DNA from 2 places in the Bradyrhizobium sp. 956_D2_N1_4 genome. Region 1 is predicted to be linked to the other one. Evidence: predicted binding sites of a transcription regulator. Region 1 holds the regulator's gene; the other holds the start of a gene.
The links. Region 1 encodes PhoB, which activates phosphate uptake and scavenging genes when phosphate is short. Its sites were predicted from a motif close to TGTCATNNANCTGTCAT; they were not measured.
Positions count from the first base shown of each region.

Region 2: a site for PhoB is predicted at 4,763-4,779, ahead of AB7535_RS35195 (DUF2794 domain-containing protein). Genes of this name have one in related genera too.

Region 1 is NZ_CP197237.1:8,207,763-8,215,154, reverse strand. Features, by position in the region: gene AB7535_RS38680 (aspartate aminotransferase family protein) at 1-479, opposite strand, end outside; gene AB7535_RS38675 (GcrA family cell cycle regulator) at 936-1,448, shown strand; gene phoB (phosphate regulon transcriptional regulator PhoB) at 1,684-2,391, opposite strand; gene phoU (phosphate signaling complex protein PhoU) at 2,407-3,123, opposite strand; gene pstB (phosphate ABC transporter ATP-binding protein PstB) at 3,135-3,956, opposite strand; gene pstA (phosphate ABC transporter permease PstA) at 3,953-4,798, opposite strand; gene pstC (phosphate ABC transporter permease subunit PstC) at 4,800-5,789, opposite strand; gene pstS (phosphate ABC transporter substrate-binding protein PstS) at 5,933-6,946, opposite strand; gene AB7535_RS38640 (ATP-binding protein) at 7,091-7,392, opposite strand, start outside.
Region 2 is NZ_CP197237.1:7,444,966-7,452,357, forward strand. Features, by position in the region: gene AB7535_RS35180 (ABC transporter permease) at 1-2,285, shown strand, start outside; gene AB7535_RS35185 (Bax inhibitor-1/YccA family protein) at 2,556-3,347, shown strand; gene AB7535_RS35190 (GNAT family N-acetyltransferase) at 3,651-4,178, shown strand; gene AB7535_RS35195 (DUF2794 domain-containing protein) at 4,327-4,698, opposite strand; gene AB7535_RS35200 (DUF1223 domain-containing protein) at 5,308-6,084, opposite strand; gene acnA (aconitate hydratase AcnA) at 6,302-7,392, opposite strand, start outside.

The DNA.
Region 1 (7,392 bases):
AAGCCGTCCATCGGCGGGCCGAACCCTTCGAGATATTTTGCCGAACCGGTCGCGGCGAGCGTTGCCAGCGTGCGGCCGTGGAAGGCGCCTTCGAAGGTGATGATGCGGTAACGTTCCGGATGACCCTTGGAGAAGTGATGATGGCGGACGAGCTTGATCACACCTTCCAGCGCTTCGGCGCCGGAATTGCAGAAGAACACGAAGTCCGCGAAGCTTTCGTTGCACAGACGCGCGGCGAGCTTCTCGCCGTCCGGGCTCTGGAACAGGTTCGACATGTGCCAGAGTTTGGTGGCCTGCTCCTGCAACGCCTTGACCAACGCAGGATGAGCATGGCCGAGCGCATTCACCGCCACGCCCGAGGTGAAATCGAGATAGCGATCGCCATTGGTCGCAATCAGCCAGCAGCCTTCACCGCGCTCGAAACCGAGGTCGGACCTGGCGAAAACGGGGAGCAAATGCGGCGCTGCGCTGTTAGTCATGACGATCACTTGAATGTTGCGGACGGTGTGAGCGTGCATTGCGCAACGCACCATTGACCGGCCCGGAAAACGAAACGTGCCGCCTTTTAAGGGCGGCACGTGTGACTATCTTATGCCTGGTGAAACCGGTGTCAATGCCGCCCGGAAAGCCTCGCGAAACGCAAAATCCGTAGTCTTGCGGTGGCGATTTTGCGTATTTCCGCCACGGAACATGTGGAAGCGAGTCGGCGGACTCTTGCGCGTGAGTCACGCCATATTGTAGCGTTTGGCTTGTCAGATACGACATCTCGTGCAGCAGTTCTGATCCTCTAAGTCCTCATGTACCGGCGTAAGCGTTCGGGCGCATCTGGTGCGCCCGGCGAGCCTTAAGGGATTCTGGCGGCACGGGTTTTTCGAAGCTTAGGCATTCGCCGTGCGGCCGCCAGGATGGCAGGCGCCGGCGAAGGAAAGGGTGCAATGACCGTTTTGACCTGGTCGGATGATCGCGTCGAGCAGCTGAAAAAGCTCTGGGAGGCCGGACTTTCGGCCAGCCAGATCGCCGCTGAACTCGGCAATGTGACCCGCAATGCCGTGATCGGCAAAGTGCACCGGCTCGGCCTGTCGGGCCGCGCCAAGAGCCCTTCATCGGCAGCGCCGCGGCCGCGCAAGGCGCGCCCCGCCCAGCACATGATGCGGGTGACCCGCCCGATCGCACGCGGCAACACCGCGCTGGCGCAGGCCTTCGAAGTCGAGGTCGAGGCCGAACCGGTCACCTACGACAACGTCGTGCCGATGAGCCAGCGGCTGTCGCTGCTGGAGCTGAACGAGGCCACCTGCCACTGGCCGGTCGGCGATCCCTCGAGCCCGGATTTCTTCTTCTGCGGCGGCAAGGCGCTCTCCGGCCTGCCCTACTGCGCCCAGCACTCGCGCGTGGCGTATCAGCCCGCGGCCGATCGCCGGCGCGCGCCGGCGAAGCCAGGTCCGCGCTGAAGTCGTTCTGAGCTCAGAAAGGAGCCGTCACACGATGGCGGCTCAACAAATCCGATGTCGTTCCGGACAAGCGCGCCTCAAGCGCACGCAGATCCGGGACCCTTAACCACCGCAAGATGTGGCTACGGGGACTCGGAGTTACCTTTTGGCACAATAATCACTCGCGGTGGGTGTCCCGGACCCGCGCTTACGCTTGTCCGGGACGACACCGAGAGTGTGGCCGCAGCTCACCGAGCTACGCCTGCTCCGCCTTCGCAAAGCGATCGTCCAGTGCGTAGCCCGCGCCGCGGACGGTGCGGATCGGGTCCTGCTCGCGGCCGAGATTGAGCAGCTTGCGCAGACGGCCGATATGGACGTCGACGGTGCGCTCGTCGATGTAGATGTCACGGCCCCAGACGCTGTCGAGCAGCTGCTCGCGCGAGAACACGCGGCCGGGATGCTCCAGGAAGAACTCCAGCAGGCGATATTCGGTCGGGCCGAGATCGATCGGCCGGCCCGAGCGTGCCACGCGGCGCTTGTCGCGGTCGAGCTCGATGTCGCCATAGGCGAGCACGGTGGCGAGCCGCTCCGGGCTGGCGCGCCTGAGCAGGCCCTTCACGCGTGCCAGCAGCTCCGGCACCGAGAACGGCTTGACGATGTAGTCGTCGGCGCCGGTCGCAAGACCCCGCACCCGCTCGCTCTCCTCACCACGCGCGGTGAGCATGATGATCGGGAGCTGCTTGGTCTCGGGCCGGGTGCGCAGCCGCCGGCACAGCTCGATGCCGGAGAGGCCCGGCAGCATCCAGTCGAGCACGATCAAATCGGGGATATGCTCCTTGAGGCGGGTGTCGGCATCGTCGCCGCGCATCACCGTCTCGACGTCATAGCCGTCGCCTTCGAGGTTGTAGCGGAGAAGCTCGGTGAGAGCTTCCTCGTCCTCAACCACCATAATGCGTGCGCCCATGGTGTTCGTCGCTCCTTAAGTGTTCGGGACCGTCGTGGCGAAGGTCGTCATGTCGCCCTTCGGCCGCTTGTCGGTGATCGCCTGGCCCTCGATCATGTAGAACACGGTCTCGGCGATGTTGGTGGCGTGGTCACCGATGCGCTCGATGTTCTTGGCGCAGAACATCAGATGGATGCAGAACGAGATGTTGCGCGGATCCTCCATCATGTAGGTGAGGAGCTCGCGGAACAGCGAGGTGCAGATGGCGTCGACTTCCTCGTCGCCCTTCCACACCGCCATCGCCGCCGGCAGATCGTGCGCGGCATAGGCGTCCAGCACCGACTTGACCTGCTGCTGCACGAGGTCGGTCATGTGCTCCAGGCCGCGGAACAGCTTGAGCGGATGGAAATCCGTCTCCAGCGCCGCGACGCGCTTGCCCATGTTCTTGGCGAGGTCGCCGATCCGCTCGAGATCGGTCGCGACGCGCATGGCGCCGACGATCTCGCGCAGATCCACCGCCATCGGCTGGCGGCGCGCGATGGTGAGAACGGCGCGCTCCTCGATCTTCTTCTGGAGCGCGTCGAGCTCGGCGTCGATGGTCACGACGCGCTGGCCGAGCGCGACGTCGCGGCGGATCAGCGCGTCGACGGAATCGACGATCATGCGCTCGGCGATGCCGCCCATCTCGGCGACCAGGCGCGTGAGCTCCTGGAGGTCGGTGTCGAAGGCCTTTGCGGTATGTTCAGAACCCATGTTCCGTCTCCTCAGCCGAACCGGCCGGTGATGTAATCCTGCGTGCGCCGGTCGGTCGGCGACGTGAAGATCTTGCTGGTGTCGTCGAACTCGATCAGCTCGCCGAGATACATGAAGGCGGTCTTGTCGGAGACGCGCGCCGCCTGCTGCATGTTGTGGGTGACGATCGCGATCGTGTAGTTCTCGGACAGCTCCTGGATCAGCTCCTCGACCTTGGCGGTCGAGATCGGGTCGAGCGCCGAGCAGGGCTCGTCGAACAAGATCACCTCGGGCCGCACCGCGACCGTGCGGGCGATGCAGAGGCGCTGCTGCTGGCCGCCGGAGAGCGACAGGCCGGAGGCGTTGAGCTTGTCCTTGACCTCGTTCCACAGCGCGCCGCCGCGCAGCGCCTTCTCGACGCGGTCGTCCATCTCGGACTTCGAGATCTTCTCGTAAAGGCGGATGCCGAAGGCGATGTTCTCGTAGATCGTCATCGGGAACGGCGTCGGCTTCTGGAACACCATGCCGACGCGGGCGCGCAGCAGATTGAGGTCCAGCTTGGGGTCGAGGACGTTGGTCTGGTCGAGCATGAGCTGACCGGTGACGCGCTGGCCCGGATAGAGGTCGTACATCCGATTGAAGATGCGCAGCAGGGTCGACTTGCCGCAGCCCGACGGGCCGATGAACGCCGTGACGCGGTTGGTGCCGAGCGCCAGATTGATGTTCTTCAGCGCGTGGTGCTCGCCGTAATAGAAATTGAGGTTGCGCACCGTCACCTTGGCCGGAGCTTCGGGCAGCACCGGCGCCTGCGGCAAACCACCGGCCGCGCTCATCGATACGGAAAGATCACTCATTTTGCGGTCCTCTCGGCGCTCAGAATGCGCGCGCCAATATTCAGGGCAAGAACGGTCAGGGTGATGAGCAGCGCGCCGCTCCAGGCGAGCTGCTTCCAGTAGGCGTAGGGGCTCTGCACGAAATTGTTGATGGTGACCGGCAGGTTCGCCATCGTCTTGTTCAGACCCAGGCTGAAGAACTGGTTCGACAGCGCGGTGAAGAGCAGCGGCGCGGTCTCGCCGGCGACGCGGGCGGTGGCCAGCATCACGCCGGTGATGAGGCCCGAGCGCGCCGCGCGATAGGCGATGCGCTTGATCACCAGCGAGCGCGGCAGGCCGAGCGCCGAGGCCGCCTCACGCAGTGCGTTCGGCACCAGCAGCAGCATGTCCTCGGTCGTGCGCAGCACCACTGGGATGACGATCACCGCAAGCGCGAGGCAGCCGGCAATCGCCGAGAAGCCGCGCATCGGCACCACCACCGCACCATAGATGAACAGGCCGATGATGATCGAGGGCGCCGAGAGCAGGATGTCGTTGATGAAGCGGATCACCGAGGTCAGGCGGTCGTTGCGGCCGTACTCGGCGAGATAGGTGCCGGCGAACAGACCGAGCGGCGCGCCGATGCCGACGCCGAGCACGGTCATGATGATCGAACCCACGATGGCGTTGCGCAGGCCGCCCTCGGTCGAGCCCGGAGGCGGCGTGTCCGCAACGAAGAGCTCCAGGTTCAGGCCGGCAATGCCGTTGTAGAGCAGCGTCATCAGGATCAGCGCGAGCCATGTGACGCCGAAGGCAGCGGCAGCCAGGCAGAGCACACGGATGACGATGTCCATGCGGCGGCGGCGTGCGTAGATCGGGTTCATGTTACTTCCCCGCCTTCTTTTCAAGACGCATCAGCATCAACCGTGCAGCCGCGAGCACGAAGAATGTCAGCACGAACAGCAGCAGGCCGAGCAGGATCAGGCCGGACTGGTGCAGGCCGTCGCTCTCGGCGAACTCCGATGCGATCGCCGCCGAGATCGTGGTGCCCGGGGCGAAGATCGACGACGAGATGCGGAACGAGTTGCCGATGATGAAGGTCACCGCCATGGTCTCGCCGAGCGCGCGGCCGAGCGCCAGCATGACACCGCCGATGACGCCGACGCGGGTGTAGGGGATCACCACGCTGCGCACGACTTCCCAGGTGGTGCAGCCGACGCCGTAGGCGGCTTCCTTGAGCACCGGCGGCACCGTCTTGAACACGTCGACCGAGATCGAGGTGATGAAGGGCAGCACCATGATGGCGAGGATCAGCGCCGCGTTGAACAGGCTGAGATAGGACGGCGGGCCTGCGAAGATCGCGCCCAGCACGGGGATGCCGTCGAAGATCTTGATCATGAAAGGCTGGAACGTGTTGGCCAGGAACGGGCCGAGCACGAAGAAGCCCCACATGCCGTAGATGATCGAGGGAATGCCGGCGAGCAGCTCGATCGCCATGCCGATCGGGCGGCGCGCCCATTGCGGGCAGAGCTCGGTCAGAAAGATCGCAATGCCGAGACCGACCGGAATGGCGATCGCCATCGCGATGAAGGAGGTGATGAGCGTGCCGTAGATCGGGCCGAGCGCGCCGAGCACGGGCGGATCTGCCGACGGCGCCCAGCGCTGCGTCCACAGGAAGGCGAAGCCGTATTCCTTCATCGCCGGGAACGCGCCGACGATCAGCGAGATGATGATGCCACCGAGGATGAGCAGCACCGAGATCGCGGACAGCCGCGTGATCCAGTAGAAGGTGAGGTCGCCGAGCTTGAAGGCGCCCAAGGCCTTGGCGCGGTCATACGGTCCGGCGTCGTCGATTACATCGCTCTGAACGGCCATCTCTGCCACGCCGATCCCCTGTGCCCGTTTGATATACGCTTGTTGTCGGTCTTGTTGTTGGTCTTGCGCTCCGGATGCGGCGCGAGGCCGATCCGGAGCGGAGGTCTTGTGAGATCCCGGCGCCCAGTCCGGGACGAGAGCGCTTAGCTCTTGATCTCGGCAGCCCAGGTCTTCTCGATCAGCTGGACGACCGGGTCCGGCATCGGGATGTAGTCGAGCTCTTCAGCCGCCTTGCCGCCGCTCTTGAAGGCCCAGCGGAAGAACTTGATGGCTTCCTGCGAGGCTGCCTTGTCGGTGGCATCCTTGTGCATGAGGATGAAGGTCGCCGCCGTGATCGGCCAGGACTTGTCGCCGGGCTGGTCGGTCAGGATGACGTAGTAGCCGGGAGCCTTGGCCCAGTCGGCATTGGAAGCGGCCGCCTGGAAGGCTTCGACCGTCGGCTGCACCGGCTTGCCGGCCTTGTTGACGAGACCGGTGTAGGTCAGCTTGTTCTGCTTGGCATAGGCGTACTCGACGTAGCCGATCGAGTTCTTGGTCTGGCTGATGTTGCCCGACACGCCTTCGTTGCCCTTGGCGCCGACGCCGACCGGCCACTCGACCGCGGTGCCCTCACCGACCTTGCTCTTCCAATCCGCGCTGGCCTTGGCGAGGTAGTTGGTGAAGTTGAAGGTGGTGCCCGAGCCGTCCGAGCGGCGGACCACGGTGATGGCGTCCGACGGCAGCTTCACGTTCGGATTGAGCTTCTTGATCGCGGCGTCATCCCACTTGGTGATCTTGCCGAGATAGATGCTGGCCAGGGTCTCGCCGTCGAACACCAGTTCGCCGGGCTTCACGCCCTCGATGTTGACGACCGGAACGATGGCGCCCATCACCATCGGCCACTGGACGAGGCCGTCCTTTTCGAGCTGCTCGGCCTTGAGCGGCGCGTCGCTGGCGCCGAAGGTCACGGTCTTGGCCTGGATCTGCTTGATGCCGCCGCCGGAGCCGATCGACTGGTAGTTCAGACCGTTGCCGGTCTCCTTCTTGTAGGCGTCAGCCCACTTGGAATAGATCGGGAACGGGAACGTCGCACCGGCACCCGTGATGTCGGCAGCAAACGCCGCCGTCGCCGATGCGGCGACCAAGCCGGCAGCGACGATAGTTTTGATGAAATTCATGGTGGTCTCCATACAGGGGAGCGAAGCGCCATCCGCGCCCGATCGCGCTCCCCGTGCCGCCCCTTTAGGAGCGGTCGGCTGTGCTTTTACGAAGGTTTCGTGACAGCTGGATGACACGGCCAAGCGATTGAAATCGCTTGAATATCAGGTTGAAGCCGCGGTCTTCGCCTGGGGAAAACAGGCCGTGAAAACGGCGCCCTGCTTGGGCACGCTCTCGATCAAAAGCCGGCCGCGATGGCGGTTAAGAATATGTTTCACCAGCGATAATCCGAGCCCCGTCCCGCCCTGCGAGCGGCTGTCGCCGACATCGACCCGGTAGAACCGCTCGGTCAGTCGCGGCAGATGCTCGGGCGCGATGCCGGGGCCGAAATCGCGGACCATGACCCGGATTTCCTGAGTTCCATCAGTGGCTGCCGCGGCGGTCAGCGACACGATGACACGTCCGC
Region 2 (7,392 bases), 760 kb from region 1:
CCAGCGCCGCCACCTTGCGCGGCATGGCGCGCTCCGCCGACGGCCAGCTCGCGCTGGTCGAGATGAAGGCGGTCGACGACACCTATCCGATGCTGGGTCAGCTGACGCTGGCGCCGCCGCTGCCGATGTCCGACCTGCTCGCGGAGCGCGACGGCGCGTTCGGTGCCGCCGCCGATCCGACGCTGCTGGCGCGGCTGTCGCTGAAAACCGGCGACCGCGTCACCATCGGGAGCGCAACGTTCCAGATCCGCAGCACCGTCGAAGCCGAGCCCGACAAGCTCGCCGGCGGCATCGGTTTCGGGCCGCGCTTCCTGATCAGCGAGGCGGGCCTGCGCGCCACCGGCCTGATCCAGCCCGGCAGCCTGGTGCGCTGGGTCTACCGGGTGAAGCTGCATGATACCGGCAACAGCGAGCGCGCCACCGACACCTTCATCGCGGACGCGCGCAACGCTGCGCCGCAGGCCGGCTGGGAGATCCGCAGCCGCTCCAATGCCTCGCCGCAGCTCGAGCGCAACATCAACCGCTTCACGCAATTCTTGACGCTGGTCGGCCTCGCCGCGCTCCTGGTCGGCGGCGTCGGCGTCGCCAATGCCGTCAAGAGCCATATCGACCGCCGGCTCGAGGTCATCGCGGCCTTCAAGGCGGTCGGCGCCACCGGCCGCGACGTGTTCGGTATCTATCTGGCGCAGGTCCTCCTGCTGGCGGGAATTGGCTCGGTGATCGGCCTTGCGCTCGGCGCCGCCATGCCGTTCGCCATCGTCGGCCTGTTCGGAAAACTGCTGCCGCTGCCGGTGGTGCCGGCCGTGCATGCCGACGAGCTCGCGCTGTCCTTCGTCTATGGCCTGCTCACGGCGCTCGCCTTCGGCCTGTGGCCGCTCGGGCGCGTGCACGACGTGCCGGTCGCCGCGCTGTTCCGCGACACCATCAGCTCCGAATGGCACCGGCCGCGCTGGAGTTATGTCGTGTTCATGGCCGTCGTGATCGCGCTGCTGATCGCGGTCGTGATTGGATTGTCCTTCGACAAGCGCATCGCCGCGGTGTTCGTGGCCTCCTCCGTCGTCGTGTTCGCCCTGCTCCGCGGCATCGCCGCCCTGCTGATGACGATCGCGCGCCGGCTGCCGCGCACGCGCCTGCCGATGCTGCGGCTGGCGATCGCCAACATCCACCGGCCCGGCGCGCTGACGCCCTCCGTCGTGCTGTCGCTCGGGCTCGGGCTCGCCGTGCTCGTCACCATCACCCAGATCGACGGCAATCTGCGCCGGCAGTTCCTTGCGGCCCTCCCCGAGCACGCGCCGTCGTTCTTCTTCATCGACATCCCGAGCACGCAGGCCGAGCAGTTCGACGGCTATCTGCGCGGGATCGCGCCGGGCGCAAAGGTCGAGGACGTGCCGATGCTGCGCGGGCGCATCGTTGCCGCGCGCGGGGTCCGTGCCGAGGACCTCAAGCCCACCACCGATTCCGAATGGGTGCTGCAAAGCGACCGCGGCCTGACCTATACCGCCGAATTGCCAAAGGGTTCCAAGGTGGTCGAGGGCGAATGGTGGAGCGCCGACTATTCCGGCCCGCTGCTGGTCTCGATGGAGAAGAAGATCGCCGACGGGCTCGGCCTCAAGCTCGGCGACGAGATCGTGGTCAACGTGCTCGGCCGCGACATCCCGGCCAAAATCGGCAATCTGCGCACCATCGACTGGCAGGGCATGGGCATCAATTTCGTGCTGGTGTTCTCGCCCAACGCCTTCAAGGGTGCGCCGCATACCCATATCGCGACGCTCACCGAGGCCGGCGGCACTGCGGCCGGCGACGGCAAGATCATCAGGCAAGTCGCCGACACCTATCCGATGGTGACGAGCGTGCGCGTGCGCGAGGTGATGGAGACGGTCGGCTCGGTCGTGACCAATCTGGCGCTCGCGATCCGCGGCGCCAGCGCGGTGACCCTGATCTCGGCGATCCTGGTGCTGGGCGGCGCGCTCGCCGCCGGCCACCGCCACCGGGTCTATGATGCGGTGATCCTCAAGACCCTCGGCGCGACCCGGCTGCGGCTGCTCGGCGCCTATGCCCTCGAATACCTGCTGATCGGACTTGCCACCGCGGTGTTCGGCGTGATCGCCGGCAGCGTCGCGGCCTGGATGATCGTGACGCGGCTGATGACGCTGAGTTTCGTCTGGCAGGCCGGCAGCGCGGCCGGCGTGGTCGCGGCGGCCCTGGTCGTCACGGTCGGACTTGGGCTCGCCGGGACGCTGCTGGCATTGAACAAAAAGCCCGCCACGGTGTTGCGGAATTTGTGACAAATGGTAGCGGGCGACCCCGCGATGTCGGAATCGCACGATTCCAGCGATTAACCACGTCTGCTCGCCAGGATTGCGGGCGAGGGCGACATTCAGCCGCGCGTGGACGGTTGCAGCGAATGTGTTAGTTTCCCACATATCCAATGGGTTCGGACCCCCGATTATGAGCCAGAATTTAGTCGGCACAGATCGGTATCCGAGATAGAATTTGACGAACCGGCGGCATGGCGACCCTCATGCCGGACCGGGCTAACCAACGGGAATTCGACCATGTCGGACCTAGACCGTAACTACGCTTCTCCTTTCGGCAGGGCCGCCGGGCGTGTTGACGCCGCGACGGTCGATGCCGGCCTGCGCGCCTATATGCTGCGCATCTACAATTACATGAGCATCGGCCTCGCCATCACCGGCCTGGCCGCGCTCGGCGTCTATATGGCCGCCGTGACCGACGTTCCGACCCCGGAAGCCGTCCGCGTCGGCAAGCTGTTCCTGACGCCGTTCGGCTACGCGATGTTCGTCAGCCCCCTGAAGTGGCTGTTCATGCTCGCGCCGCTCGCGATGGTGTTCGTGATCTCGGCGGGCATCAACCGTCTCGCCCCCTCGACCGCGCAGATCCTGTTCTGGGTGTTCGCGGCGCTGATGGGCATCTCGCTGTCCTCGATCTTCCTGGTGTTCACGCACACCTCGATCGTGCGGGTGTTCTTTATCACCGCGGCCACGTTTGGCGCACTGAGCCTCTACGGCTACACCACCAAGCGTGATCTGACCGGGATGGGCTCGTTCCTGTTCATGGGCCTGATCGGCATCATCATCGCGAGCCTGGTCAACCTGTTCCTGGCGAGCACGATGCTGCAGTTCATCGTCTCGGTGGTGGGCGTGCTGGTGTTCGCGGGCCTCACCGCCTGGGATACCCAGCGGCTGAAGAACGACTACATCTACGGCTACGCCTCGGCCGGCGGTGACATCGCAGAGCGTGCGGCCATCACCGGCGCGCTGTCGCTGTACCTGAACTTCATCAACCTGTTCACGCTGCTCCTGCAGCTCCTCGGCCAGCGCGACTAAGCGCTTCGACGAGGGAACGGATACGAACCCCGGCCGAGAGGCCGGGGTTTTTGTTTGGGCCGGGATGCGCGACGCCCCCCCGCTGTCATCGCCCGCCTTGTGCGCAATTGCGCACTGGGGCGGGCGATCCAGTACGCCGCAGCGGCTCGGTTCTAGCCGCGCTGTCTCGGAGTACTGGATGCCCCGCCTGCGCGGGGTATGACAGCGGAGAAGATTGGAGGGCTGCTGCGCTGGCGATGACGGAGCATGGGGAAGCGGTGTTGCCCCTTCCAGTGACCGCGGGAAGGCTCTAATCTCGCCGCCATGTCCGCACCTGAGATCAGGCCCGCCATTGAGGCCGACCTTCCCGCCATCACCGCCATCTACAAGCAGGCCGTCCGCGAGGGCACCGCGACATTCGAGCTGGCGCCGCCGGATCTGGCCGAGATGACGCGCCGCTACCGCGCGCTGATCGACGGCGGCTACCCCTATTTCGTCGCCATCCTCGATCGTAGCGTCGCCGGCTATGCCTATGCCGGCGCCTACCGGCCGCGGCCGGCCTACCGCTTCACGGTCGAGAACTCGATCTATCTCGATCCCACGTTCCACCGCCGCGGCATCGGCTCGTTGCTGCTGGACCGGCTGATCGCCGAATGCGAGGCGCGCGGCTTCCGCCAGATGATCGCGGTGATCGGCGATTCCGCCAATGCCGGCTCGATCGGCGTGCACACGCGCGGCGGTTTCAAGATGATCGGCACGCATCCCAATGTTGGCCTGAAATTCGGCCGCTGGCTCGACACGGTGATGATGCAGCGGGATCTGGGCGAGGGCGCGAGCACGGTGCCGAAATAACCTCGGTCTCGTAGGGTGGGCAAAGCGACTTGTCCGCCGTAGCTCGGAGAGCGTAAGGCGGAAGCGTGCCCAGATGCCCGGCGATTGAGGAAAGATGGTGGGCACGGCGCGGTGCGCCTTTGCCCACACTACGGCACCGTCCGTAAGGCTAAACCACCGCCAGCTTGCGATCGATCACCAGCAGCACGCGCTCGAGCTCGTGGCCGCGGCGCAGGATCAGGCCGGTCGCCGTAATCACACTGTACATGCCCTGCTTGCGCGCCAGCCGCGGGTCCTTCTCGATGCGATAGATCGGCACTTCCGAGGCGCGGCGGAAGACCGAGAACACCGCGCGGTCCTTCAGGAAGTCGATGGCATAGTCGCGCCACTCGCCGTCGGCGACCATGCGGCCGTAGAGGTTGAGGATGCGGTTCAGTTCCAGCCGGTTGAATGTCACCCGGTTGGGTTGGGCATTCGCAGCGGTGGGGCGCGCCACTGCGCGCTGCTCGCTCGGATCGGCATCCTCCGGCGTCAGACTCATCGAGCGCCTCCTCATCTCGCGGCATGATCGCATCCGCGAAGGACCGTCCCCGGAACCGCGGATCATGACAGTTGCATGATCGCGCCAACTGTTCCCCGCCGCAAGGGGCTCTTCACTCAACTGATTGAATCGGGGGCGAATCGGAGCACACGCAGGAGTGGAATTCTATCGCGGCAAACCGTCACGGGATCGTTAGAAGGAATCTTGATATCGCCGCTTTTCCGCCAAGCGCCTGCCGCCCTGCATTGCGAAAAGACCTGTGTGCGTTGACCCGGTCCTTTCGGTTCCGGATTCCTCAGCCCCCAGCCCCCCGGGGCCGTCAGGATCGGGTCTGTACGCGCGACAAGGAGGGCCAACGCAAGTTGGTCCTTTTTGGTTTGTGCCGAGATGTTTCCGGCACGACCAACTTCCCTCTGATTGACGCGAAGACGACTCTCTCCCCTCATCCTGGGGAGCCGCGAGGCGGCGTCTCGCAGGATGGAAGGCCGCTGCATCAGCCGCGCCTGCATAGTTCTCGCGGCGACGCGTAGCATCGTCCGCCTCGCGCGCAAGGGCGCTCCTCACCATGAGGCGTGAGAGCGAGTACGACGCTGGCGAGAGAAATCTGATCTAGTGCAGCGACGTGTAAGCTGCGCCGAGCATCGCACCCGGCTTCTCACGGCTGCCGTCCTGGACATAGACCACAGCGCCGTCGACGCCGTCGCGCGTGAGATTTTCCAACGGCACCGTCCAGCTTTCCGGACGCCCGTTCCAGTCGCCGACCTTGAGCAGGTTGCGCACGACGTTGTGATAGGTGATCTGCTGTCCGCGATTTTCGCCGCGGCTGATTGCGATCGGCACCGATTTCGTGATCGAGCAGATCCAGACCTCACCGTGCGAGACCGCCGACTCCTTGCTCGCCGCCACCGACACGTTGATCTGCTTGCCTGCAAGCGACATCGTCACCGGCACGCTCATTACGCCTGCGCCGTTGTCGGTCTTGCCGATCGCGCTCTCGATGCCGGCGCGATCGCTGCCGATGACATGCGTCGAACCGTTGACCACGACTTGCGGCGTATAGACCTCGCGGTCGCCGCGCATGCGCGAATAGGCGCGCTGCCGCGCCGAGAAGCGCGAATCCGCAAGCGTGTCCTTCCAGCCGAGATAATCCCAATAGTCGATCGGCATGCTCAGCGCGATGATCGACGGGTCGTTGGAGAGATCGCCGATGACCTGGTCGGCGGGCGGGCAGGAGGAGCAGCCCTGCGATGTGAAGAGCTCGACTACGGCGCGAGGATCAGCCTCGGCGGGACGGATGACGGCGACGATGGCGCAGATACCAAGTGCTCCCGACCAGAGTGCACCGGACCAGCGCGAAACCAGATTAGAAGCCATCATTGCAGTCATTTTGAACGTCACACCTCGCACGCGTGGGGGAAGATCCTATCGCCTGATGGTCACCGTAGTCTTACGGGCATCGTACATTCAACCGTCCGGGGCGAGGTTTTCCGCCGGGCGGGACCATCGGACGCGTGTTCTAACGCACGAAGGCGGCCTTGTGATAGGCCGCCCTCGTTTAACCTTCTACTCACGTCGCGGTGAGCCACCGTTCACAAATTCGCGCTTAGGCCGCGAGCTTGCGCAGCACGTAGTGCAGAATGCCGCCGTTCCGGTAGTAATCGAGCTCATCCAGCGTATCGATGCGGCAAAGCAGCGAAACCCGCTGCAACGAACCGTCGCCGGAGACGATCTCCGCGGTCAGCTTCTGACGCGGCTTCAGGTCGCCGACCAGGCCGCGCAGCGTGACCTTCTCGTCGCCCTTCAGGCCGAGCGACGACCAGGAGGTGCCCTCTTCGAAGGTCAGCGGCAGCACGCCCATGCCGACCAGGTTGGAGCGGTGGATGCGCTCGAAGCTCTGGCAGATCACGGCGCGGACGCCGAGCAGGCGCGTGCCCTTCGCAGCCCAGTCGCGCGAGGAACCGTTGCCGTATTCGGCGCCGGCGAACACCACCAGCGGCACCTGCTCCTGCTGGTACTTCATCGCGGCGTCGTAGATCGACATCTGCTCGCCGTCGGGCCAGTGCTTGGTGAGACCGCCTTCCGGGATATTTCCGTCAGCGCCCTTCAGCATGAAGTTCTTGATGCGGATGTTGGCGAAGGTGCCGCGCATCATCACTTCATGGTTGCCGCGACGCGTGCCGTACTGGTTGAAGTCGGCCGGACGCACCTGGTGTTCGCTGAGATATTTGCCGGCGGGCGAGGTGAGCTTGATCGAACCGGCCGGCGAGATGTGGTCGGTGGTGATCTTGTCGCCGAACATGGCGAGGATGCGCGCCTCGATGATGTCGGTGACCGGCTCCGGCTCCTTCTTCATGCCGTCGAAATAGGGCGGGTTCTGCACATAGGTCGAGCTCATGTTCCAGCGATAGGTCTCGCTCTCGACCGTCTTGATCTTGCGCCAGTTGGTGTCGCCCTTGAACACGTCGGCATACTTCTTCTTGAAGATCGACGCGGTCACGAACTTCTTCATGAAGGCGTTGATCTCCTTCGTCGTCGGCCAGATGTCCTTGAGGTACACCGGCTTGCCGTCCTTGCCTTCACCGAGCGGCTCGACGGCGAGGTTCTTGGTGACGCTGCCCGCGAGCGCGTGGGCGACGACCAGCGGCGGCGAAGCGAGATAATTCGCCTGCACGTCCGGCGAGACGCGGCCTTCGA